Linked DNA regions of Archangium violaceum. The protein of the gene in region 2 interacts with the protein of the main gene of each other region in a pairwise test. Links are inferred from orthologs where the notes say so. Each region holds a gene or a part of one and is shown on either strand. Other genes may lie near its edges.

Region 1 (3,987 bases), 4.5 Mb from region 2 along the record:
GTTGGGGGTACACGCTCTCCGTACGGGCGAGACTACGGCCTGCCCGCCCGGATGCTTCACTGTCAACAACACGCCACTACGCATTGCCGATTCCCGTTCGCTGTCCCACCTTTCACGCCAATCCAGCCCGGGAGGGTTTGCGTGAATGGTGGCGGCGGAGGCGGTCTGAAGGTCTGGCTCCGGATACTGACGCCCGTGTTGGCCTCGATCGCGGGGCTGACGATGTTGCGGCTGTTGGGGCCTGACTTCATCAACCAGAAGGAGCTGCACGGCTTCCTGGCGCCGATGGGGAAGTGGGCCCCGGTGCTCTTCGTCCTCTTCCTGGCGGTGCGGCCGGTGACGCTCCTGCCCGGCCAGGTGTTCACCGCGGTGGGCGGAATGATCTTCGGGACCCGGGCGGCGACGCTCTACTCACTGCTGGGCAGCTTCCTGGCCGCGGCGCTCATCTTCGGACTGTCGCGCTGGCTGGGCACGCGGCTGATGAAGCGCATGGCGGGCAGCCGCTACCCGGCGATCACCCGCGTGGCGCGCCGGCACGGCTTCAAGTTCGCGCTGCTCATGTGCATCAACCCGCTGTTTCCCACGGACGTGATGATCGCGGCGGCGACGGCCGCGGGGGCGCGTTTCTGGCCCCTGACGCTGGGCGTGCTGCTGGGCACCATCCCGGGCACGTTCCTCACCGCGCAGTTCGGCAGCGGACTGGCGCAGGGCCACACGGTGATGACGGTGGTGTCCGGCGTGGGGATGGTGGCGTCGCTGGTGCTGGGCGCGTTGCTCGGCCGCCGCATCTACCACGAGATCAACGAGGAGGCTCCGGCGGGCGAGGAGGAGCAGCACGGGAAGCGGGCCCCGAAGCGGGGTGCACCGCTCGCGGCGAAGGGGCAACTCGGCCGGCCCGCGATCTCCACCTTCCAGGAGCTCCCGCCCGCGGGCCCGTGATCAGGCGCGGATCTCCGCCCCTTCCCGCTCCAGCGCTTCCAGCGCCGCGGTGATCGCCCCCACCAACGCCGCCTCGTCGCCCGGGCCCTCCACCCGGGCGCCCTGCCGGGTGATGTAGAACGAGTCCATGGCGCGGTGGGCCTCGGTGGCCACCTTGGCGACGGCGATCTGCACGCCGGCCCGGGTGAGGGCGGAGGAGATGGCGTGCAGCAGGCCGACACGATCCTGCGTCACCACGTCCACCACGGTGAAGTCGCGGGAGGCGCGGTTGTCCACCGTCACCCGGGGAGGCACGGGCGGCAGGTGGCGATGCAGGAGCGAGCCCGTGCGGCGGCGGCGCAGCACGTCCTCGAGGGAGACCTCGCCCATGAGGACGCGCAGGAGATCCGTCCGGGCCATGCGCCAGCGCGAGCGCTCGAGCAGGTGCCCATGGGGAGGCCGCACGTCGAAGACGTCCAGCGCGAGCCCGTCCGAGGTGGAGATGATACGCGCGGAGAGGATGTCGATGCGGTGGGCGGACAACACGCCGGTGAGCAGCGAGAGCAGGCCGGGCCTGTCAGGGGCCACGAGGGACAGCTCGCTGTAGCCGGCCTCCGGGTGGTGGCGCAGGGCCGCGGCCAGCGGACGCTTCCGGGCGCACGCGAGCAGGCGCGCATGGAGCGTGGCGTGCGAGGGATCCGTCCCGAGGAAGTAGCGCTCGGGGAGCACCCGGCCCAGCTCGCGCGCCCGCGTCTCGCCGAGGACCCGGGCCCAGCGCGCATGGAAGCGCACACGCTCGAAGGGAGTCTCGCCCGAGGGCGCCGCCGAGCCGACCAGGTGGGCCCGGGCCTTTTCATACAGCTCGCGCAGGAGCTGTGCCTTCCACCCCGTCCACATGCGAGGCCCCACCGAGCTGATGTCCGCCCAGGTGAGGAGGTAGAGGCAGGTGAGCTTCTCCACGTCGCCCACGCTCCGGGCGAAGTCGGCGATGAGGGCCGGGTCGCTCAGATCGCGGCGCTGGGCGGTGTGGCTCATCACCAGGTGATCCTTCACGAGGAACTCGGCCACCTCGCGCTGGCGGGGCGAGAGGCCCAGGCGCTCGCCGAGGGCGACCATCAGCAACCGGCCCTTCTCCGAGTGGTTGCCTCCCATCCCCTTCCCCGCGTCGTGCAGGAGCATGCCGAGGTAGAGCGGGAGCGGATCCTTCAGGTCGCGCATCTCGCGGGAGAGCTCGGGCTCCTGCTCCACCAGGTCTCCGGCGCGAAGGGCGTAGAGGCGGCGCACGGCGAAGAGGGTGTGAACGTCGACGGTGTACACGTGGTACAGGTCGTGCTGGTGGTGGGCGGTGACGCGGCCGAACTCGGGCACCACGGCGCCGAGCACGCCGGCGTCATGCAATTCGAAGAGGCGCTCGCCCCGGGTGCCCGGCCGGGCGAAGAGGGCCTTGAAGGCGGCGGTGACGGCGGGCGTGGCGCGAGCGACCTCCAACGCGGGCAGGGCCTGCACCGCCTGCTCGCGGGCCCACGAGTAGAGGGGCAGACCGTTCTCCTCGGCGGTGCGGAAGAAGTCGAGGATGGAGGCGGGCTCCCGGGTGAAGAGGCCCGGATCGGACACGGTGAGCTTGCCGCGGAAGACCTTGAAGGCACCGAGCCGGCGCTCGGGAAGGAACGAGATCTTCCGGGCGAGGCGGAGCTCCTCGCAGCGGGCGATGAGCGCGTCGGCGGCCTGGCGCAGGGCGTTGGCGGCCAGGTAGTAGTCGCGCATGAAGGCCTCGACGGGCAGCACGGGGCCCTGCTGGTAGCCGAGGAAGCGCGCCAGCTCCTCCTGGAGATCGAAGGTGAGCCGATCCTCCTTGCGTCCGCGCAGGAAGTGGAGCTGGTGGCGGATGCGCAGCAGGAAGTCGCGGGCGGCCTTGAGGCGCGTCACCTGCGAGCCGGGCAGGATGGACTGCTGCAGCAGGCCGGTGAGGCCGCGCGTGCGGAAGCGGACGCGGGCGATCCACAGGGCCGTCTCCAGATCGCGCAGGCCGCCATCACCCTGCTTGAGGTTGGGCTCGAGCAGGAAGACGGAGTCGCCGAAGCGCTCGCGGCGGGAGCGCAGCTCCTGGACCTTGTCCTGGATGTAGGCGTCGGCGCGGTGGGCGAGGAGCGCGGGGAGGATCTTCGCCTCGAACACGTCGGAGACGGCGGCGTCGCCGGTGAGGAAGCGCGCGTCGAGCAGCGCGGTGCGGATGGTGTGATCGGCGTCGGCGGCGCGGACGCACTCGTCGGGGCCGCGGGCGCTCCAGCCGACGGCGCGCTTGAGATCCCACAGGAGCGTGGGGAACGCACGGGCCAGGGGCGCGACGGACGCCTCGGAGACACCGGGGCCGCGCAGCAGGAGCAGATCCAGGTCCGATTGGGGAGACAGCTCGCGGCGCCCGTAGGAGCCGAGCGCGACGAGGGCGAGACCCGGGGGCGCGTGGAGCTCGGCGGAGAGCTCGGAGAAGAGCCCCTGGACGAGCCGATCCGTGGCGGCGGAGAGGAGGCGGCAGGTGGACAGGCCGGCGGCGCCGCCCCGGTGGAAGGACTCGGCGCGGGCGTGGGAGTCGCGGAGGTACTCACGCGCGCGGGTCAATCGGTCCTCGGGCGCACCGGTGGGGAACCCGGGGAGCGAGCCGATGGCCTCGCGATGGCTGGACGGTGGCGGTGGCGGAATGGGCGGGACGCTCATGGCTGACTCGCAATCGCTCGGACGGGCCTGGCGACCCCGTCACGACCGAAGGATGCAAGAAGCGCCACGGTCCCGCTACTGCACCTTCACCGCACGTTCACCGTGGCCATCTGGCGGCGGCCACCCAGGAAGTCCTCCACGCCGTGAGCGATGGCCTGGGCCACTTCCTCCTGGTACGCGTCCGAGGCCAGACGCTTCTCCTCCTCGGGGTTGGACAGGAAGGACGTCTCCACGAGGATGGCCGGCATCTTCACGCCCAGCAGCACGTAGAAGAGCGCCTCCTTGGTGCCCAGGTTCTTCACACCCTTGTAGTGGCTGGACAGGTGGCTCACCAGGTTCTTCTGCACCTGGTTGGCC
Region 2 (4,478 bases):
CGATGACCTCGCGGATGTCCTCGTCGGTCTGCGCCTGCTGCCAGGCGGCCTGGGAGATGTCGACGATGGACTCCTTCTTCCCCATCTGGGTCTGCGCGCGGCCATCCGGTCCGTGGCAGGACTTGCACTTGGCGGTCCATAGCTCGGCGGCGGCCTCGTCGGCGGCCTGGGCGGCGGTGGCCAGGGTGAGGGAGAGCAGCAGGGCGGACCGGATCTTCATGGGGGGTTCTCCAGGTGAGGCACGGCTCGGTAACGGGGCGCAGTGTCGACCGACAGGGCGGGCGATGGCCAGGGAAACCGCGAGAGATGGCCTGCTCAGAAGCCCAGGGCGCGGCCAGGCGGCACGAGCCAGACCTTCTCGAGGAAGCGCACCGCGCCCTGGTCCGCGGCGTGGTGCTTCACCGTCGCGGCCTGGAGCCCGAGCAGCAGCGCCAGCATCGCCAGTCCCGCGACCACGGGCGAGGCACCGGGCCGCTCCGTCCCATGCAGCCCCAGCCGGACGAAGACCCAGCCGGCCAGGCCGAGCAGCAGCACCAGCAGCAGCACCCCGGCCACCGGGTTGGGGATGCCGAGCAGGTTCAGCACGCTCGGGGGCAGGTAGCCCGCGCGCAGCAGCGGCACGGCCAGCCCGAGGACCACGTTGGAGACGTCATCGGGGACGTAGTTGACGAAGGTGGCCACGCCCGTGAACGCGATGGAGGCGGTGCACAGCGCCGCGGCCACGCCCGTCAGTGCCGGGTGGCCCGAGCTCCGCAGCCGCTCCAGCAACAGGCCCGCGGGCAGCAGCAGGAAGGGCACCAGCCCCGTCAGGTGGCGCGGGCCCGTCGTCCAGCCCCACGAGTCATAGGAGAAGGCCGAGGTGAAATACGTGTACCCGGCGAGCAGCGCCACCACGAGCCACAGGTGCGCCCGCATCTCCGGGCGGGCACGCGCCTCGCGCCGCAGCACCACCACGCCGGGGAGCGCGAGCAGGAGGAAGGGCGACAGGGTGAACAGGCCCCGCAGCGGCGAGAAGAAGGAGAGGGCGAAGGCGCGCGGGTCCGGGTAGCGGATGCCCAGGAAGCCGCCCAGGTGCCACGGTTGGTAGGCCGCGTCGTTGAGGTGCTTGTACCCGCTCTCCAGCGGATGTCCGAAGGCGGCCTGGTGGTACAGCATCAGCCCCACCACGAAGGGAAGCGCCCCCACCAGGGCCAGCCCGGTGCCACGTCCCAGGCGCGCCCACCGCGCGCGCGGCGGCTCCTCGCGCCACAGCACGCTCAGCACCGCGTACAGCACCAGTCCCAGCACGCCCAGCGCACCGGTGTACTCGGCGGCCACCGTGGCGCCCGCGCAGGCTCCCGCCACCAGGTAGCCCCGCTCACGCCACTCGTCGCGCGCGAGCCTCCACAGCGCGTAGAAGCCACCGAACAGCAGCACCGCCGTCGTCTGGTGGCTCATGAAGAGCAGCGAGTAGCTGAACGCCAGCGAGCCCAGCCCGTACGTCACCGTCACCGCGTCCGCCACCCCTGGCGACAGGTACGTCCCCAGGAAGCGGCGCACGAGCCACAGCAGCAACAGCGTGGGCAGCACCGTGAGGAAGAGCCGGCTGAAGAAGACGAGCGGCACCTCGCGCACCGCGAAGAGGAAGCCACCGCTCCATGCGCGCAGCGCCGCGTACACAGGCACCGCCGCGAACGACAGCAGCGGCGCCTTGGACGGGTAGTACTTCCCGTCCTTCACCGACAGGTCCCCGACGTAGCCGAAGTCCTGGAGCGCCCGGTTGATGTCCAGCGTGCCGTACTCCACCAGCGCGCGCGTCTGCCACAGCCGGCACAGCTCGTTGGGCGAGCGCAAACCGGGGTGGTAGGGGAACAGCAACACGTACAGCGCCACCAGCACAGCGTAGACGGCGCGCGGCGGGACCCCTGGGACACTCACAGCGCGTCGCTGCCGCGTTCCCCCGTGCGGATGCGCACGGCCTCGTCCACCGGCAGGACGAAGATCTTCCCGTCGCCGATCTTCCCCTCGTTTCCGGAGCGGGCCGCGCGCACGATGGCGTCCACCACGCGCGTCACCATGTCGTCGTCCACCACCACCTCCACCTTCACCTTGGGCAGGAAGTCCACCACGTACTCGGCGCCCTTGTAGAGCTCCGTGTGGCCCCGCTGCCGGCCGAATCCCTTCACCTCCACCGCGGTGAGGCCCTGCACTCCCACCTCGTTCAGGGCGTCCTTCACTTCATCCAGCTTGAACGGCTTGATGATGGCTTCGATCTTCTTCATTCGACACCTCCCGAGACGCGAGCCACCGCGAAGAGGCTCATGCCTACCGGCAGCTTCACCCGACTCTCGGCCTTCGCCAACAATGGAGCGATCCGGTCATAGACCTTGAGCTGCAGCTTCGGCACCGAGCGGCGGCGCATCACCCGGCTGTTCATGAACCAGCCCGGGATGCCCACCAGGTTCATCCACTCCAGCTTCTCCACCTCGAAGCCGTTGCCCTCCAGCACCTCGCGCAGGCCGGCCATCGTGTAGCGCCGGTAGTGTCCCACCGCCTCGTCGATGGACCCGAAGAGCGGAGGCAGCGCCGGTACCAGCACCACCACCCGCCCGCCCGGCGGGAGGATTTGACGGAAGCGGCGCACCGCCGAGGCATCGTCCGGGATGTGCTCCAGCACGTTGGACAGCACGATGGTGTCCAGCCGCTCGGCCTTCAGCGCCTCCCAGTCCGCCAGCGCCACGTCCGACAGGTACGGCCGCACGTGCGGCTTGCCCCGGAACTTGTTCTTCAGCCGGTCCACGTAGAAGCGGTCCACCTCGAGCGCGATGAGCAGCTCCAGCCCCGGCTCTATCTTCTCGGTGATGGTGCCGATGCCCGCGCCGATCTCCAGCACGCGCCGGCCCAGGTACTCACGGAAGCGCTGGCCCAGCCACGCGTTGTAGTTGCTGGCACCGTCCATGCGCTCCAGCGTGGTGTAGCCCTCGTGCTGGTTGTCCGCGTCGTTCTGCACCGTGGCGTAGCGCATCAGCGTGCGCAGCCGCGCCAGCTGCGTGGCCAGCGGCCGGCGCGGCGCCGTGTCCACTCCCACCGGGACCTCCGCCAGCCGGAAGAGCTGCGCCGCCAGCTTCACCACGATCTCCGCGTCCACCGCGTCATCGTCGCTGGTGAGCGACACCGACTTGAGCGCCGCGGTGCGGAAGGCCCGCTGGCCGCAGAGCGGATCCTCCAGCGATACGTCCGTGACGAACCGGGTGACGCGCCCCAGGGCCTTGTCCGCCAGCAGCTCCGGAGCCAGTCCCTGGAACCGTCGGTTTCCGAACACCGCGTCCGCCGTGTCCTCGCGGATGGGGCGGCACAGCGCCTCGCACGCCTCCAGGGCGTAGGCCGTGTCCGCGTCCTGGAGCACGGTGATTTCTCCCGTCACCCGTCCGAGCGCCGCCCGGATGGCCGCTCCCCTCCCAGGGAGGCCGGGGAGCACGTGCACGTTCGCCATGGGGGGCACCGTGAGCGGACCGTCCCCGGCGAGGATGACCTCGGCGCCCCGGGGGGCGAGCTCGTGGGCGAAGCGCGAGGCGACCGGAGCGGACTCGGCGGTGTAGGGGATGACGAACGAGAGCGACGGGTTCACGTCGCCGTGACTACCACACGGAAGGCGCGGGTGCTCGTATGCGTTCCCGTGGCGTAGTCGGAGGACTTCCGGGCGAGTCCAGGAAGATTGACCCCTCCGGCTCTCCCAGTGCAGTGTGCCCCCTTCGCCACCGATTGGACGCACCCGCGCCCCGGCATGGAGAACGACGTGGAAGAGGTGACACCGACCGAGGCCCCCGAGGCAGAAGAGCCCACACTGGACGTGATGCAATACGTCCGCGCGCTCTGGCGCCGCAAGTGGCTCATCCTCGGTGTGACGGTAGTGATGATGCTGGTGGGCGTGTTCTACTCCCTGCGCCAGCCCCGGATCTACGCGGCCAGCACCTCCCTCATCATCGACGTCGCCGCGCCCCGCGTGCTCGACACCGATGTCAAGGAGGTGATGGGCGACGAGCGTGGCAACTACTGGGCCAACAAGGAGTACTACCAGACGCAGAGCGAGGTCATCACCTCGCGCGCGGTGGCCTCCCGGGTGGCGGACCGGTTGGGTCTGCGCAACGACCCGGCCTTCCTCGGGGTGGAGGGCATCAAGGACGAGGCGGCGCGCAAGAAGGCCATGGAGTCCATCGACGCGGTGGCGCTGGTGCGCTCGCGCATCGCCGTCATCCCCTCGTCGAACTCGCGCGTGGTGCGCATCGTCGTGGAGGACGTGGACCCCAAGCGCGCGGCGCTGCTGGCCAATGAGGTGGCCGAGGCCTACATCGCGGAGAACCTGGCCCTCAAGCTCAAGACGACCGAGGGCGCCAGCGCGTGGCTCGAGGAGCGGTTGAGCGAGCTGGGCTCGCGCGCCAGCAGCAGCGAGATGGACCTCTACAGGTTCAAGCGCAGCGCGGACGTGCTCTCCCTGGCCA

The links.
Region 1: the proteins of JQX13_RS23205 (region 2) and glnD interact in binary tests that used the Escherichia coli proteins (3 or more experiments, as listed by UniProt). The link is inferred for Archangium violaceum from one-to-one orthologs.

The regions. Positions count from the first base shown.
Region 1 is NZ_CP069338.1:9,949,960-9,953,946, forward strand. What follows is about bases 740-3,987. They hold glnD ([protein-PII] uridylyltransferase), read right to left. Parts: upstream 3,631-3,987; coding sequence 940-3,630; downstream 740-939. Other genes in these bases: JQX13_RS42065 (TVP38/TMEM64 family protein), read left to right, coding at 740-939; JQX13_RS42075 (N-acetylmuramoyl-L-alanine amidase), read right to left, coding at 3,717-3,987. Also shown: more of JQX13_RS42065, read left to right, coding at 142-739.
Region 2 is NZ_CP069338.1:5,415,317-5,419,794, forward strand. Bases 588-3,587 are described here. They hold JQX13_RS23205 (P-II family nitrogen regulator), read right to left. Parts: upstream 2,262-3,587; coding sequence 1,914-2,261; downstream 588-1,913. Other genes in these bases: JQX13_RS23200 (hypothetical protein), read right to left, coding at 588-1,917; JQX13_RS23210 (bifunctional glycosyltransferase/class I SAM-dependent methyltransferase), read right to left, coding at 2,258-3,587. In the rest of the region: JQX13_RS23195 (c-type cytochrome), read right to left, coding at 1-220; more of JQX13_RS23200, read right to left, coding at 316-587; more of JQX13_RS23210, read right to left, coding at 3,588-3,607; JQX13_RS23215 (GumC family protein), read left to right, coding at 3,776-4,478. UniProt on the Escherichia coli protein: P-II indirectly controls the transcription of the glutamine synthetase gene (glnA). P-II prevents NR-II-catalyzed conversion of NR-I to NR-I-phosphate, the transcriptional activator of GlnA. When P-II is uridylylated to P-II-UMP, these events are reversed.